DNA from 3 places in the Streptomyces sp. NPDC107522 genome. Region 1 is predicted to be linked to each of the others. Evidence: riboswitches for the same ligand, from Rfam matches in the RefSeq annotation. Region 1 holds a riboswitch; each other region holds the start of a gene.

The links. Region 1 has a riboswitch for cobalamin ahead of ACZ7L6_RS38095 (cobalamin biosynthesis protein). Riboswitches for the same ligand answer to the same signal wherever they lie in the genome.
Region 2: linked by a shared signal. The riboswitch ahead of ACZ7L6_RS19210 (prenyltransferase/squalene oxidase repeat-containing protein) and the one ahead of ACZ7L6_RS38095 (cobalamin biosynthesis protein) in region 1 are both predicted to bind cobalamin.
Region 3: linked by a shared signal. The riboswitch ahead of ACZ7L6_RS11045 (ribonucleoside-diphosphate reductase subunit alpha) and the one ahead of ACZ7L6_RS38095 (cobalamin biosynthesis protein) in region 1 are both predicted to bind cobalamin.

Annotation. Positions count from the first base shown of each region.
Region 1 covers NZ_JBVKAU010000020.1:87,131-92,823, reverse strand. The annotation lists gene ACZ7L6_RS38105 (inorganic phosphate transporter) at 1-619, shown strand, start outside; gene ACZ7L6_RS38100 (hypothetical protein) at 654-875, shown strand; cobalamin riboswitch at 1,467-1,606, shown strand; gene ACZ7L6_RS38095 (cobalamin biosynthesis protein) at 1,709-2,668, shown strand; gene ACZ7L6_RS38090 (cobyric acid synthase) at 2,665-4,176, shown strand; gene cobN (cobaltochelatase subunit CobN) at 4,173-5,693, shown strand, end outside.
Region 2 covers NZ_JBVKAU010000005.1:449,723-455,415, reverse strand. The annotation lists gene ACZ7L6_RS19235 (aldehyde dehydrogenase) at 1-694, opposite strand, end outside; gene ACZ7L6_RS19230 (hypothetical protein) at 838-1,044, shown strand; gene ACZ7L6_RS19225 (MBL fold metallo-hydrolase) at 1,117-2,145, shown strand; gene ACZ7L6_RS19220 (nuclear transport factor 2 family protein) at 2,188-2,676, shown strand; gene ACZ7L6_RS19215 (phosphotransferase) at 2,716-3,381, opposite strand; cobalamin riboswitch at 3,417-3,558, shown strand; gene ACZ7L6_RS19210 (prenyltransferase/squalene oxidase repeat-containing protein) at 3,670-4,896, shown strand; gene ACZ7L6_RS19205 (SCO2322 family protein) at 4,893-5,528, shown strand; gene ACZ7L6_RS19200 (CbiQ family ECF transporter T component) at 5,642-5,693, shown strand, end outside.
Region 3 covers NZ_JBVKAU010000003.1:220,953-226,645, forward strand. The annotation lists gene ACZ7L6_RS11035 (NACHT domain-containing protein) at 1-1,602, opposite strand, end outside; gene ACZ7L6_RS11040 (GNAT family N-acetyltransferase) at 1,746-2,252, shown strand; cobalamin riboswitch at 2,270-2,444, shown strand; gene ACZ7L6_RS11045 (ribonucleoside-diphosphate reductase subunit alpha) at 2,571-4,952, shown strand; gene ACZ7L6_RS11050 (ribonucleotide-diphosphate reductase subunit beta) at 4,952-5,693, shown strand, end outside.

The DNA of each region.
Region 1 (5,693 bases):
CGGCGGCACCCTCGCCCCCGACTCCGACCCTCCCACCTGGGTCATCCTCTCCGCGGGTCTGGCCATCGCGCTCGGCACCTACCTCGGCGGCTGGCGCATCATCCGCACCATGGGCAAGGGCCTGACCGACCTCCAGCCGCAGCAGGGCTTCGCCGCCCAGACCAGCGCCGCGACGGTCATCCTGGCCTCCTCCCACCTCGGCTTCTCCCTCTCCACCACGCACTCCGTCTCCGGCTCGGTGATGGGTGCGGGCCTCGGCCGCAAGGGCGGCGTCGTCCGCTGGTCGACCGCCACCCGCATGTTCGTCGCCTGGGGCCTCACGCTCCCGGCCGCCGCGCTGGTCGGCGCGCTCGCGGAGTACGTGACGGGCTTCGGCAACTGGGGCACGGCCCTCGTGGCGGTCTTCCTGGTCGCCTCCAGCGCCGCGATCTGGAAGCTCTCCCGCCGTGAGGTCGTCGACCACACGAACGTCAACGAGACCGACGAGCCGGCCGGCGTGGTGACCACAGCCATCGCCGCCGTGACCCCGCCCCCGACAGGCACGGCGACCGAGGACCTCACGGCCACGATCCCGGCCCCGGCGACCGAACCGGCGGCCTCGCCGGCCACCACGGTCTGAGCCCCGCCCACCCGGTAACGAAGGAAACAGCAGTATGAAGATCGACTGGGCGGCCCTCGGTTCCGTCTTCGGCGTCAGCCTCGTGGTCACGGTGGCCCTCGTGGGCCTGTTCACCCTCGGCATCGCGGGCCTGTCCCGCCAGGAGAAGGCCTCGGCCCAGGGCGGCTCGGCCGCCTTCGCGGTCACCGGCGCGTACGCGTGCTTCGCTGCGTGTGCGGCGGCTGTGGGATACGGGATCTATCTGATCGTGGCCTGACATACGGATTGCGCCGGGCGGGTGCGGGGACGACGTTCCCCGCACCCGCCCGGTCGTCATTTCCGGGACAGTAGCGCGACCTTGCTGTCGTACAGAGGGGCGCCGAACTCGATACAGCCGGCGAGTCGTGGCCGGACTCCCACCGGACGCCACGGCGGCTGTCCATGGTGAAGAAGGCGGCCAGTTCGTCAGCCTCCGCGCCATCCGATTCCTTCAGACGGACAGGCTCCGCCGTCAGTTCCTCACCCCGTCGCTCCACGATCAGCCGACCGAACAAGTACTCGGCGCCGTGCTCGGCGCCGGCGGGAAAGACCCACCGCCGCGCCGAGCCCTGCCAAGAGGCGGGCTGCTCCCGGTCCACCCGATTCGTCAATTCCCATACAGTTTCGACGAGTTCCTTACATCTCGTAGCACCTCGTACGACTTATTGGAGGCGCCCGATACCCTCGCCGCAACGGACTTCGCGGAAGGCCACCCGTCACAGGGAATTCGACCCGAGTCGGTTTCCTGGGCCCCGGCGGGGTGCTGGCCGGTGCCACTCATGTGGGCTTCTGCACACTCTCCCCTCGCAGGTCAACAGCAAGTTGACGCCCCTTCCAACCCCGTGGTGGACTGCCGGAGCCATGTACGGCGGTAGGAGAGGAAGCCGGTGTGAATCCGGCGCGGTCCCGCCACTGTCACCGGGGTAGATAGCCCCGGGAGCCAGGAACTCTCACCGCCGGTCTCGTCGAACCAGGGCGTGGACACCCTGAGTGAGGACATAACGCGATGCTCGCCTGCCGATCGAGATGCAGTGTCGGACCCACGTCTGAACCGACGGTCGGCTGACCCCGATGCGTGCCGATCGCGTCTTCGCGTACGGCGCCGCCGCCGGACTTCTCGGTGATCTGCTGCTCGGCGACCCGCGCCGGGGGCATCCGGTCGCCGCGTTCGGGCGGGCCGCCGGGGCCGTGGAGAAGGTGTTGTGGCGGGATCACCGCGGACGGGGCGTGCTGCACACCGCCGTGTGCGCGGGCGGTGCGGTGGCGCTCGGCGCCGTCGCGCAGCGCGTCGTACGGCCGTCGCGTGCCGCCTCCGTCGCGCTGACCGCCGCCGCCACCTGGGCCGTTGTCGGCGGGACCTCGCTCGCGCGTGAGGCGCGGGTCATCGGGCGTGCCCTCGATGCGGGGGACGTCGAGGGGGCCCGGGAGCGGCTGCCGCATCTGTGCGGGCGGGATCCGCAGGCGCTGGACGCGGACGGGATCGCCCGGGCCGTCGTCGAGTCCGTTGCGGAGAACACCTCCGATGCGGTGGTGGGGGCGCTCGTGTGGGGAGCCGTCGGTGGGGTGCCGGGGCTGCTCGGGTTCCGGGCCGTGAACACGCTGGACGCCATGGTGGGGCACAAGTCGGCCCGGTATCGGCGGTACGGGTGGGCCTCGGCCCGGCTCGACGACGTGGCGGGCTGGCCCGGCGCGCGGCTGACCGCCGTGCTGGCCGCTGTTGGGAGTGGTGACGCCCGCGGGGCCGTACGGGCGTGGCGGGCCGATGCCGCGAAGCACCCGAGCCCCAACGCCGGGCCCGTCGAGGCCTCGTTCGCGGGGGCCCTCGGGGTGCGCCTGGGCGGGACGCTGTCGTACGGCGGGCGGGTCGAGCACCGGCCCGTGCTCAACGGCGCCGCCGGGCGCCCCGTTCGGGTCACGGACATCGAGCGTGCCGTACGGCTGTCGCAGCGCGTGAGCTGGCTCGCGCTGGGCGTGTGCGCCGGCGCGCGGCTCCTGAAACGAGGCCGCACCAAGAGAGGACGTACGTCATGACGGGTGGTGGGCTTCTCGTCGCCGGTACCACCTCCGACGCCGGGAAGAGTGTCGTCACCGCCGGGATCTGCCGGTGGCTGGTGCGGCAGGGCGTCAAGGTAGCGCCCTTCAAGGCGCAGAACATGTCCCTCAATTCGTTCGTCACGCGCGAGGGCGCCGAGATCGGGCGGGCTCAGGCCATGCAGGCGCAGGCCTGTCGCGTCGAGCCGACCGCGCTGATGAATCCCGTGCTGCTCAAGCCCGGTGGCGAGCAGAGCAGCCAAGTCGTGCTGCTGGGCAAGCCGGTGGGTGAGCTGAGCGCACGCGGATACCACGGCGGGCGGCAGCAGGCGCTGCTGGGGACCGTGCTGGACTGTCTCGCCGAGTTGCGGGGCACGTATGACGCGGTGATCTGTGAGGGGGCGGGGAGTCCCGCCGAGATCAACCTCAGGCGGACCGACATCGTGAACATGGGGATCGCCCGGAACGCCGGGCTGCCCGTGCTCGTGGTCGGGGACATCGACCGCGGCGGGGTCTTCGCCTCGTTCTTCGGGACCGTCGCGCTCCTCAGCCCCAAGGACCAGGCGCTCGTCGCCGGGTTCCTCGTGAACAAGTTCCGGGGGGATGTCAGCCTCCTGGAGCCCGGCCTGGACATGCTGCACGGGCTCACCGGGCGGCGGACGTACGGTGTCCTGCCCTTCCGGCACGGGCTCGGCATCGACGAGGAGGACGGCCTGCGGGTCTCCCTGCGGGGGACGGTACGGGAGTCCAACGTCGCTCCGCCGGTCGGGGAGGACGTGCTGCGCGTCGCCGTCTGTGCGATTCCCCTGATGTCCAACTTCACCGACGTCGACGCCCTGGCCGCCGAGCCGGGTGTCGTCGTGCGGTTCGTGGACCGACCGGAGGAGCTCGCCGACGCCGACCTGGTGGTCATCCCCGGCACCCGCGGAACCGTCCGCGCCCTGGAGTGGCTGCGCGAGCGGGGGCTCGCCGAGGCCCTCGTGCGCCGGGTCGCCGAGCAGCGGCCCGTCCTCGGCATCTGCGGCGGCTTCCAGATCCTCGGCGAGCACATCGAGGACGACGTCGAGAGCCGGCGCGGGCATGTCGACGGGCTCGGGGTCCTGCCCGTCCGGGTGCGGTTCGCCCGCGAGAAGACCCTCACCCGGCCGAGCGGGGAAGCTCTCGGCGAGCACGTCGACGGGTACGAGATCCATCACGGGGTTGCCGAGATATCGGGTGGCGACCCCTTCCTGGACGGCTGCCGGGTCGGCCAGACCTGGGGCACGCACTGGCACGGCTCGCTCGAGTCGGACGGTTTCCGGCGGGCCTTCCTGCGGGAGGTGGCGGCCGCCGCGGGCCGCCGCTTCGTGCCGGCCGCCGACACGTCGTTCGCCGCGCTGCGCGAGGAGCAGCTCGACCGGCTCGGCGACCTGATCGAACAGCACGCGGACACGGACGCGCTCTGGCGGCTCATCGAGTCGGGCGCGCCGCAAGGACTGCCTTTCATTCCACCGGGAGCGCCCGCATGAGCACTGTGTTGTTGTTGTCGACCGCCGACACGGACCTGCTGGCGGCCCGGGCCGCCTCCGGTGCCGACTACCGGATCGGCAACCCGACGCGCGTGGACGTCGACGGCGAGCTGGCCGCGCTGCTCGACGGCGCGGACATCGCCGTCGTACGGCTGCTGGGCGGCAAGCGGGCCTGGGAGGACGGGCTCGCCAAGCTGAAGGCGTCCGGTGTCCCGACCGTGCTGCTGGGCGGCGAGGCCGTCCCCGACGCCGAGTTGATGGCCGAGTCGTCCGTCCCGGCCGGTGTCGTGGCCGAGGCGCTGAAGTACCTTGTCGAGGGCGGGCCCGCCAACCTCACCGAACTCGCGCGGTTCCTCTCGGACACCGTGCTGCTGACGGGCGAGGGCTTCGTCGAGCCGCAGAAGATGCCGGAATACGGCGTCCACGGCGAGCGCCCCTTCGTCGAGGGCCGTCCGACCGTCGGCGTGCTCTTCTACCGGGCCCATGAGCTGAGTGGCAACACCGCCTTCGTGGACACCCTGTGCGACGCCGTCGAGGCGCACGGCGCCAACGCCCTTCCCGTGTACTGCGGTTCGCTGCGCGGCGCGGACGACGGACTGTACGAGATCCTCGGCAAGGCCGACGCCCTCGTCGCCACCGTCCTCGCGGCGGGCGGCACGCACGCCTCGCAGGCATCGGCGGGCGGCGACGAGGAGGCCTGGGACATCGGCGCGCTCGCCGACCTGAACGTCCCGGTGCTGCAAGGGCTCTGCCTCACCTCGTCCCGGGCCGCCTGGGACGAGTCGGACGCCGCCCTCTCCCCCATGGACGCGGCGATGCAGGTCGCGATCCCCGAGTTCGACGGGCGTCTCATCACGGTCCCGTTCTCCTTCAAGGAGCAGGGCCCGGACGACGTGCCGGTGTACGTGGCCGACCCGGAGCGGGCCGCGCGGGTCGCCGGGATCGCCGTACGGCACGCGCAGTTGAAGCACAAGCCCAACGCGGACAAGAAGCTCGCGCTCGTCTTCACCGCCTACCCGACCAAGCACTCGCGGGTCGGCAACGCGGTCGGCCTGGACACGCCCGCGTCGGCGGTACGGGTGCTCGACGCGCTCCGGGACGCCGGGTACGGGCTCACCGAGTACCCCGACAACGGCGACGAGCTGATCCACCGGCTCATCGAGGCCGGCGGGCACGACGTCGAGTGGCTGACCGAGGAGCAGCTGGCCTCCGCGCCGGCGCGTGTGCCGCTGGCCGACTATCAGGCCTGGTTCGACAAGCTCGACCCGGAGCTCAGGGACGCGATGACCGAGGCGTGGGGCGAGCCGCCGGGCTCGCTGTATGTCGACGGGGACGACATCGTCCTCGCGTCGCTCCAGTTCGGGAACGTCGTCGTCATGATCCAGCCGCCGCGCGGCTTCGGCGAGAACCCGATCGCGATCTACCACGACCCCGACATGCCGCCCTCCCACCACTACATGGCGGCGTACAGGTGGCTGGAGAACAGTTTCGGCGCCGACGCCATCGTGCACATGGGC
Region 2 (5,693 bases), on a different contig from region 1:
ATCCGGTGAAGGAGACCTTGTCGATGCCCGGGTGCCCGACCAGGTACTCGCTCACCTCGCGGTCGGCCGGGAGGATGGACAGCACCCCGTCCGGCAGCCCCGCGTCCTTCGCGATCTCCGCCAGCAGGTAGGCGTCCAGCGGCGACTCCGGCGACGGCTTGAGCACCACCGTGCAGCCCGTGAGCAGCGCGGGCGCGAGCTTGGCGGCGGCGACGAACTGCGGGACGTTCCAGGGCACGACGGCCGCCACGACCCCGACCGGCTCGCGCCGCACGAGGATCTTCCCCAGCACGCCGTCGCGCCGCTCCTCGTACGTGAAGTTCCGCGCGACCGTGATCGCCGCGTCCCACACCATCATCGCGCCGAGCGCCTGGGCGAGGACGCTCCAGGAGTACGGGGAACCGTTCTCGGAGGAGATCACACGGGCGATCTCCTCGTGCCGCAGGGCGATGCCGTCCTTGATGCGGGTGACGACCTCGATCCGCTCGTCGAGCGACATCCGTGGCCAGGGGCCTTCGTCGAACGCCCGCCGCGCCACCGCGACCGCCCGGTCGACGTCGGCCGGCGAGGCGTGCGGCACGCGACCGATGACCTCCCCCGTGTGCGGCGAGATGACCTCGATGACGTCCTTGCCCAGGGGGTCGGTCAACTCCCCGCCGATGAACAGCTGTCCGTGTTCCACGAGCTCGGTCATGGCCGACGCCTCCTGCGGAGCTGGAGCGGGTTTCCTTGGTTTCTGACGCTGTTTCAGAACTGATACCAGTTCCACTACGAGGAGTCCACGGATCGCACATCACTCACGCCTACGCTGATCAAGTCGACGGGGAGGAACGGTGGATGACGGCAAACCGTGAGCGCAGGCGCGCGTGGGCGGTGTTCGCGACGGTCATGACGACGGCCGTCTGTGGTGTCGTATGGATGGCCTCGAACTGGGACGACGTCACGCAGGGCAACGGGGTGTCCGTCCACCGGGAGACGAAGAGCCCCGAGGAGATCAGGGAGTTCTGGACCCCGGAGCGGATACGGAACGCCAAGCCTGGGTGACTCAGGCTCCCATCGAAACCCGTTCTAGTTATAGTGGCCGTCGGTGGCCGGTGTGCGGCGATTGGGGAGCCCATGGCGCAGGTGTACGACCACGGCGGCGGCGTCCGGTCCCTCCAGGTCCCCATCCCTGACAACCCGCTCGGCCACACCCTCGTGTACGTCGTCGACACCGACCGCGGCCCGGTGCTCATCGACACCGGCTGGGACGACCCGGCCTCCTGGGACGCCCTCGCCGAGGGCCTCGCGGCGTGCGGCACCGCGCCCGCCGAGATCCACGGCGTGGTCATCACCCATCACCACCCCGACCATCACGGCCTGTCGGGCAAGGTGCGCGAGGCCTCCGGCGCCTGGATCGCGATGCACGCGGCGGACGCGGCGATCGTACGGCGCACCCGCGCGACCCGCCCCGAGCGCTGGTTCTCCTACATGGCGGACAAGCTCACCGCGGCCGGCGCCCCAGAAGCCCACGTGTCCCCGCTCCGCGCCGCCCGCCGCCCCCGCTCCCTGCTCGGCTTCTCCCCCGCCGCGCCCGACCGCGAGATCGTCCCCGGCGAGCTCCTCGACCTCCCCGGCCGCCGCCTGCGCGCCATCTGGACCCCGGGCCACACCCCCGGCCACGTCTGCCTGCACCTGGAGGAGGAGCACCCGGCCCGACTCCCGGGCCACGGCCGCCTGTTCTCCGGCGACCACCTGCTCCCCGAGATCACCCCGCACATCGGCCTGTACGAGGACCCCGACGACACGACCGTCACCGACCCCCTCGGCGACTATCTCGACTCCCTCGAACGCGTCGGCCGCCTCGAACCCGCCGAGATCCTCCCGGCCCACCAGCACGCGTTCACCGACGCGCCCGCCCGCGTACGGCAGTTGCTGACCCACCACGAGGAACGCCTCACCGGACTGCTGGCGTTGCTGTCCGAGCCCCTCACCCCCTGGCAGCTGGCCGAACGCATGGAATGGAACCGGACCTGGGACCAGATCCCCTACGGCTCACGGAACATCGCGATCGCCGAGGCCGAGTCGCATCTGCGGCAGCTGGTGAAGCTGGGGCGGGCGGAGGCGGTGGCGGGGAGTGAGCCGGTGACATACGTGGCGGTGTAATTCGATCGTGCCGCTGCGCTCCCGGCTGGTACCAACGGCCTCATGGACCCCATGGAGCAACTCCTCGCCGAACGTGCCTGCGAGCGCCTGATCCTCGACTTCGTCCACCGCCTCGACCTCGGCGAACCGGCCTCCGTCGCCGACCTGTTCACCGAGGACGGCCGGTGGGAGTGGCCTCCTCCGGGAGACGGTCGGCGTTCCGAGGGACGGAAGGCACTGCGGACGTACTTCGGCGCACGGCCGGCGGACAAACTCTCGCGGCGGATCATGTCCAACATCCGCGTCACGGTGACCTCCCCGGACACGGCCGAGGCCACGTCGTACTTCACGACGTACCGCGTCGAAGGCTGGACGGGCGGCATGGTGCCGGCCGGCCCGCCGGTCCAGGTCGGCCTCCCCCACTCTCGACTTCGCTCGAGCGGGGGGACCCCCATCGAGGACACCTTCCGTCGCATCGCCGGTCAGTGGCTGCTGGCCTCCCGCACCCTGCACCTGCCGTTCGGCGGCCCCATGCCGAGGGTCGACAGCTGAGCTATTCCGCGGACCGGTGCCCGCCTCCACTCGCGTCCACTAGCGCATGAACGTACGGATCAACTCCCCGGCGTCACCGAGGAGTTCGACCTCACGCCGAGTCATCGTCGGATTCTCCGCGCGGCGCCGCAGCGCCTGCGCCAGGCCGGCCTCGGTGAGGTCGCACGGGTCGGCGAGCAAGGCGGCCAGGAGGGGTCGGGCAGGTTCGGCGAAGGGTCCGTCGTCCACGGCGACCTGGGCGAGGATCACCGCGGAGGAGCCCCAGTCCAGGGCGGGGTCGCCGTCCCGTGCGTTGTCCCAGTCGATCACGTAGGGGCCGTCGGGCGTGAGGATGACGTTGTCGGGATGCAGGTCCAGGTGCAGCACCGAGCCCTGAGACCGGTGTGCGGGGACGCGGTGCAGTTGCCGCAGCAGGCGGGCGAGGATGCCGCCCGCCTCGTCCGCGCCCATCTCCCCCTCGGCCAGCGCCCGCAGCATCGTCGGCCCCGACAGCCGCTGCATCACCAGATCGGTCCGCGAGGAGTCGGCGAGCCGCACCCGCGGCGCCGGATAGCCGTGTTCGCGCACGTGCGCCATCACCGCGCCCTCGGCCGGCCCATCCCCGTACCCGTCCCGGAAGCGGCGCACCACCCACGCCTCGTCGAGTTCGTACACGTCCGCGGTACGCCCCGACCCGAGCAGTCTCCCCACGGTCCCCTCAGCCATGGCCCGAACCTACCCGCCCGCCCAGGCGGCCCTCAGGGGTTCGGTTACGGCCGGGTAGAGTGTCGGCGTCGTCATCACACCCGTACGGGGGGAAGCCGGTGCAAATCCGGCGCTGACCCGCAACCGTGAGCCACCCAGTGGCAAGCCGGATCGCCCCGCACGGGTCTTGTGACCGGCTCACGTGCACCGGCAACCGGCCGGCGCACGGCACCGTCGAGGTACGGAGCCGAGCCGCCCGGGGTCTCCCCTGTGCTGCCCGGTTCCCCTAGGGAAGGGCACCCGCCGATCATGTACGTCCGCCGCAGCGCCGCGGCCCTGGCCGCCGTCACCGTGATCGGCACGGCCACTGCCACGCCCGCAGTCGCCGCCGACTCGTCCCCGTCCGCGTCACCGTCCGTCGCGCTCCCCGCCGGGCTGTACGGCACGACCGACCCGACGTACGACGGTGTCTGGCGCCAGTCCCTCGCGCTGCTCGCCCAGGACACGGTGGGCGTGAAGCCGGCGGCGAAGGCCGTGGACTGGCTCACCGGGCAGCAGTGCGCCAGCGGGGCATTCGCCGCGTTCCGCGCCGACACCTCGAAGGCCTGCGACGCGAAGACCATGGTCGACACCAACAACACGGCCGCCGCCGTCCAGGCCCTCGCCGCGCTCGGCGGACACGACGCCGTGACCGGCAAGGCGGTGGCCTGGCTGAAGTCCGTGCAGAACAAGGACGGAGGGTGGGGGTACGCGGCGGGCGGCGCGAGTGACGCGAACTCGACCTCCGTGGTGATCGGTGCGCTCGCGGCCGTCGGTGAGAAGCCGGGCGACGTACGCAAGGGGGGCAAGTCGCCGTACGACGCCCTGGTGTCCCTCGCCCTCCCCTGCGGTGAGGACGGTGGCGGCGCCTTCGCCTACCAGCCGGACAAGAAGGGCAAGTTGTCGGCCAACGCGGATGCGACGGCGGCGGCCGTCGTCGGCGCGTTGGGCCAGGGCATGCTGACGGCGAAGGCGGGCGACAAGGCGGAGGCCGCCTGCGCCGACGGCTCCCGCCTCACCCCGGAGCAGGCAGCGGCCAACGGCGCCGCGTACCTCGGCAAGGAACTCGCCAAGGACGGCCACCTCACGTCCGCCCTCGCCGGCGCCGAGGACCAGCCCGACTACGGCAACACCGCGGACGCGGTCGTCGCACTCGCCGTACAGGGTGGTGAGGCGGCGGCCCAGAAGCCCCTGGAGTGGTTGGAGAAGAACGCCGCGTCCTGGGCGAAGCAGAGCGGCCCGGCAGCCTACGCCCAGCTGATCCTCGCCGCCGACGCGGCGGGCGCCGACCCCCGGGACTTCGCCGGCACGGACCTGGTCGAGCAGCTCAACGCGACGGGCCCGGCACCCCACAAGGCGGCGGACAAGGCCGCGGACGAGAAGGAGGAGGACGAGGACAGCCCCTTCGGCGTGTGGTGGTACGTCGGCATCTTCCTGGTCGTGGGCATCGGCATCGGCTTCCTGCTGAGCGGCCGCAACAAGGGCGGACGGCAGTGATACGCCGCGCGCTCGCCCCGCTCCTGGCCGCGCTGGTCCTCCTGACCGGCGCGGCCCAGGCCGCCCAGGCGACCGGCTACCGCTACTGGTCCTTCTGGGACCGCGACGGCGACACCTGGACCTACGCCACCCAGGGCCCCTCCACCGCCCGCCCCTCCGACGGCGACGTCCAGGGCTTCCGCTTCGCGGTGAGCGAGGACTCCAAGGACGCGGCCCGCCCGAGGGGCGCGGCGGTGTTCGAGGTGATCTGCGCGAGGACTCCGCCCCAGGACGGCAAGAAGCGGGTTGCTCTCGTCATCGACTTCGGTACGCCGGCTGACGCCCCGTCGGGCGAGACGCCACCGGCTCGACGTACGGCATGCGCGCGGGTGACCGCCGACGCGACAACCGCGGAAGCGCTCGCCTCCGTGGCCAGGCCGCTGCGGTACGACACGAACGCCCTGTTGTGCGCGATCGCGGGGTACCCGGAGAAGGGGTGCGGGGAGCAGGTGTCGGGGGCGAAGAAACCGACGGCCACCGAGAAGACGGACGAGTCGGACGGCGGCCCGTCGCTGGGCCTGGTCGCGGGGATCGCCGTAGTGGCCGTGTTGGGAACGGCAGCGCTGTGGCAGGCACGACGGCGGCGAGCGTGACGGCAGGCGGAGCCACCCAGCCTGCGGGCAGTCGTGCCGCTGGGGCGGCGCCCGTCCCTAAGAGGGGCGGCACCCGGCCGGCGCAGGCAAGCGTCCCAACCCCCCGCCCACAGCTGCACCCCGGTGCCTGGTGGCTCTGGTCCCTGTCCCTCGGCACCGCCGCAA
Region 3 (5,693 bases), on a different contig from region 1:
GAGCTTGTCCGCGTTGCTCGCGAAGCGGGCGAGGACGGCACGGCACTGGTCCATGTTGCCCTCGCGCAGCCGCCTTCTCTCCTCCTCGCCGAGCCGCTCGCAGAGCACGTCCCAGATCTGTTGCCGGTGCCACTCGGAGAGGACGTTCCCGCGCCTGCCGTACCGGTCGAAGCCGCGCCGGCTGGTCCACATGTGCTCGGCCCTGGCCTGCGCGCGCCGCGCCGGACCCGGGTGGACGTCCGTGTTCAGCAGCTCCCCGAAGCCGACTTCCAGCTTGTCCTGGATCAGCCCCACGCAGGCCAGGGCCGAGACAGCTTCGAGGGTGTCACGGCGCTCCTGCGGGGTCAGTGTGACGTCCTGGCGCAGCCGGCCCTGGCACAGCGCCTCGTCCCACGTCTCAAGCAGCCACAGCCGCAGCGTGCCGCGGTCCCGGCTGCGGGTGTTCATGTGCTGCGGGTCGTTGTCCGGCCGGTCGTGCTCCAGGGCTCCGTGGCGGTGCAGTTCCCGGGCGATCTGCAGATAGACGGGTGACTCGGTCACCTCCGCCGTCTCGACGATCCAGTCCACGCGGCGCTCGTCCGTCTCCGGGACGTGCGCCTGGACGAAGCGCAGGGCCTCCTCCTCGCTGAGCGGTTCCAGCTCCACGATCGCCGCGGAGGTGCTCTCCAGCGGGCTGTGCGGCCGCGAGGCGATGACGAGGGGCAGCTTCTCCTCGTGGGCCCGCTCGATGGCCTGCCGGATGATGTTGTCCCGGTTCTGCTGGAGGCCGTCGCCGAGGAGGGCCTCCTCCAGTCCGTCGGCGATGACGACCGGCTTGTCGTCGGCGAGCAGTTGCTGCCAGACCCGCTCGGTCTTGCCGCGCGCGAGGATGCCGCGCGGTGCCTCGTCGGCGAAGCGCTGTCTGGCCATGCGTTCGAAGTCCAGGTCGGTTCCGTCGGTCGCGTCCCGCAGCCGGATCGGCACGGGCACGGCGTTCTGCCGGGCCAGCAGCTCGGTGAGCCGTACCAGGACGGCTGTCTTGCCGACGCCGACGCCGCCGACCAGCAGATAGGGCCGGCGGTTGTCACGCTCCCGCAGCCGTTCGGCGATGACCTGGGCGACCTCCTCGCGGCCGACGATCTCGGCGGTGTCCGGTCCGGCGGTGGGCACCAGCCGACGGGGATCGACCCGGGCCTTGGCGAGGTAGCGCCGCTTGGTCCACCGGTACCACCAGAACAGGAAGAGCGCGGCGGCGACCGAAGCGGTGAGTACCGGCCCGATGAACCGCACGAGGGCGTCGACCCCCGGTTCGTCCTGCAGTTTTTCGATGGTCGTCGGACCGTCGGCGATCAGCATGTGCACACCCGCCCCGACCCAACCGAGCACCACGAGCGCGCCGAGTACCCACCCCGCCCTGGCCACGTTGGTGTACGAGATCCACCTGCGCCATTTCTTGGGACGCGTCGTGCCGCGGCGGGCCTCCAGACGGATCGTCAGCGAGTGCCAGTGGCCCACGAACCCGCGCCTGGCCCAGCTGCCCGCCCTCCTCGGAGCCAGCGTCGCCATCGGCGCGTTGCGCGGCCGCTCCTTGCCGGGCGGGCGGCGGACGACTCTCGTCATCATGCGTCTCCTTCCGAGAAGGGCTCTCGAAACGGAGGGACCGCGGGCGCCGACGCCTACCTCCATGGAAGCACTCCCAGCCCGCCCTGCAACCCGGTCGAAAAACCCCGGGCCCGCGGCCGTCCCCGTCCGGCAGACTCGGGCCCATGGACATCGTGATCCGGCAGGTGGAACCCGGAGAGTACGAGGCCCTCGGTGAGATCACCGCGCAGGCCTACCTCCAGGACGGGCTGCTCGACTTCGGGCACAGCGACGAGTACCTCGGCGAACTGAGGGACGTGGCCAAGCGGACGGCCGCCGCCGAGGTGCTGGTCGCCGTGGAGAACGGCCGCGTCGTCGGCGGCGTCACCTTCGTGCCGTCCGGCGGCCCCATGGCCGACATAGCCGGCCCCGGCGAGGCGGAGATCCGCATGCTGGCGGTCTCACGGGAGGCACGCGGCCGGGGCGTCGGCGAGGCCCTCGTGCGGGCCTGTATCGACCGCGCACGGGCCACGGACGGCTGCCTACGGATCGTCCTGTCGACCCAGCGCACCATGCACGGCGCCCACCGCATCTACGAACGTCTGGGCTTCGCTCGCACACCCGACCGGGACTGGAACCCGATCCCGCACCTCGACGACATCACTCTCCTCACCTATGAGTTGACGCTCTGAAACCACCGCGACACAACATCTGGGGGTGGCGTGGCGGGTGAGCACAAGATGTATGCTCATGCTCGCTGTCGCCGCAGGGGAATCCGGTGCGAATCCGGAACTGTCCCGCAACGGTGTACTTGTGCATGTCTTTTCCCGGAATCGTCGTGCGCAGGAGTCAGTCCGAGGACCTGCCGACAGTGCACCCGGCCATCCGGTCGGCGTGCCCTGACGTCCGGGCCTCGTGGAATGGGCCGGTGGACGCGACGCCGTGTGCGCTCGTGTGCTGCCCCCTGCCCTCGTGCGAGGCCCCCGTGCCGAGCGAGGGAGAGCCCCCACGTGACCATCGCGCCAGCAGACCCGGCCTCAGCAGTGCCGTCCGCGGCAATGGCGGCGACCGACGGTCCCGGTGCCGCGCTGCTGCGGATCCTGACCGAGCTGACCGCCGACCTCCCCGACGCCGACCCCGGCCGGGTCGCCGCCGCCGCGCTGCGCGGCCGGTCCGCCCGGGCCGACGAGGCCGAGTTGCGCGAGCTGGCCACGGAGGCGGCCGCCGGTCTCATCTCCGAGGACCCCGCTTACTCCCGGCTGGCCGCCCGGCTGCTGACCATCTCCATCGCCGCCGAGGCCGCCTCGCAGGGCGTGACGTCCTTCACCGAGTCCGTCGCGGTCGGGCACCGGGAGGGCCTCATCGCCGACCGGACCGCCGAGTTCGTGCGCCTGCACGCCGCCCGCCTGGACGCCCTCGTCGACCCGGCCGCCGACGACCGCTTCGGCTACTTCGGCCTGCGCACCCTGCACAGCCGCTACCTGCTCCGGCACCCCCTCACCCGCAAGGTCATCGAGACGCCCCAGCACTTCATGCTGCGTGTCGCCGCAGGCCTCGCCGAGGACGACACCGTCCGCGCCCTGGACGAAGTCGCCGCGCTCTACGGGCTCATGAGCCGCCTCGACTACCTGCCCTCCTCCCCCACGCTCTTCAACTCCGGCACCCGGCACCCCCAGATGTCGTCCTGCTACCTCCTCGACTCCCCGCTGGACGAGCTGGATTCCATCTACGACCGCTACCACCAGGTCGCCCGCCTCTCGAAGCACGCCGGCGGCATCGGGCTGTCGTACTCCCGCATCCGCAGCCGGGGTTCGCTGATCCGCGGCACCAACGGGCACTCCAACGGCATCGTCCCGTTCCTGAAGACGCTCGACGCCTCCGTCGCCGCCGTGAACCAGGGCGGCCGGCGCAAGGGTGCCGCCGCCGTCTACCTCGAGACCTGGCACTCCGACATCGAGGAGTTCCTGGAGCTGCGGGACAACACCGGTGAGGACGCCCGCCGTACGCACAACCTGAACCTCGCGCACTGGATCCCGGACGAGTTCATGCGCCGGGTCAACGCCGACGAGCAGTGGAGCCTCTTCTCACCGGCCGATGTGCCCGAGCTGGTCGACCTGTGGGGCGAGGAGTTCGACGCGGCGTACCGGAAGGCGGAGGCGGCGGGGCTCGCGAAGAAGACCATCCCCGCCCGTGACCTGTACGGCCGCATGATGCGCACCCTCGCGCAGACCGGCAACGGCTGGATGACCTTCAAGGACGCCGCCAACCGCACCGCCAACCAGACGGCCCTGCCCGGCCATGTCGTCCACTCCTCGAACCTCTGCACCGAGATCCTGGAGGTCACCGACGACGGGGAGACGGCGGTCTGCAACCTGGGGTCGGTCAACCTCGGCGCCTTCGTGGACGGGAACGACATCGACTGGGAGCGGCTGGACGCCACCGTCCGCACCGCCGTCACCTTCCTCGACCGTGTCGTCGACATCAACTTCTACCCGACCGAGCAGGCGGGCCGGTCCAACGCCAAGTGGCGCCCGGTGGGCCTCGGCGCGATGGGCCTGCAGGACGTCTTCTTCAAGCTGCGTCTGCCCTTCGACTCCCCCGAGGCCAAGGCGCTCTCCACCCGCATCGCCGAGCGCATCATGCTCGCCGCGTACGAGGCGTCCGCCGACCTGGCCGAGCGCAGCGGCCCGCTGCCGGCCTGGGAGAAGACGCGTACGGCCAAGGGTGTCCTGCACCCCGACCACTACGACGCCGAGCTGAGCTGGCCGGAGCGCTGGGCGGCCCTGCGCAAGCGGATCGCGACAGTCGGCATGCGCAACAGCCTCCTCCTCGCCATCGCGCCGACCGCCACCATCGCCTCCATCGCCGGCGTCTACGAGTGCATCGAGCCGCAGGTCTCCAACCTGTTCAAGCGCGAGACGCTCTCCGGCGAGTTCCTCCAGGTCAACTCCTACCTGGTGAAGGACCTGAAGGAGCTGGGCGTGTGGGACGCCCGCACCCGTGAGGCCCTGCGCGACTCCAACGGCTCGGTGCAGGACTTCGCCTGGATCCCGGCGGACGTGCGGGCCCTGTACCGCACGGCGTGGGAGATCCCGCAGCGCGGCCTGATCGACATGGCGGCGGCGAGGACCCCGTTCCTCGACCAGTCCCAGTCCCTGAACCTCTTCATGGAGACGCCGACCATCGGCAAGCTCTCCTCGATGTACGCGTACGCCTGGAAGCAGGGCCTGAAGACGACGTACTACCTGCGCTCGCGCCCGGCGACCCGCATCGCCCGCGCGGCACAAGCCCAAGCTCAGCCCGAGAAGACCATCCCCGTCCAGCAGGTCGCCGAGCCCGACGCCGTCGCCTGCTCCCTGGAAAACCCCGAGTCCTGCGAGGCCTGCCAGTAATGTCCAACCAGAACCTGCTCGACCCCGGCTTCGAGCTGACTCTCCGCCCGATGCGCTACCCCGACTTCTACGAGCGCTACCGGGACGCCATCAAGAACACCTGGACCGTCGAGGAGGTCGACCTCCACTCGGACGTCGCCGACCTCGCCAAGCTCAGCCCCGCCGAGCAGCACCTCATCGGCCGCCTGGTCGCCTTCTTCGCGACGGGCGACTCGATCGTGGCGAACAACCTGGTGCTGACGCTGTACAAGCACATCAACTCCCCGGAAGCGCGCCTGTACTTGTCGCGCCAGCTCTTCGAGGAGGCCGTGCACGTCCAGTTCTACTTGACCCTCCTCGACACCTACCTCCCCGACCCGGAGGACCGCGCGGCGGCCTTCGCGGCCGTGGAGAACATCCCCTCCATCCGCGAGAAGGCCGAGTTCTGCTTCAAGTGGATGGACTCGGTGGAGAAGCTCGACCGGCTGGAGTCCAAGGCGGACCGCCGCCGCTTCCTGCTCAACCTGATCTGCTTCGCCGCGTGCATCGAGGGCCTGTTCTTCTACGGCGCCTTCGCGTACGTCTACTGGTTCCGCAGCCGGGGCCTGCTGCACGGTCTGGCCACCGGCACCAACTGGGTGTTCCGCGACGAGACGATGCACATGTCCTTCGCGTTCGAGGTGGTCGACACCGTCCGCAAGGAGGAGCCGGAGCTCTTCGACGACCAACTCCAGCAGCAGGTCACCGACATGCTGAGGGAGG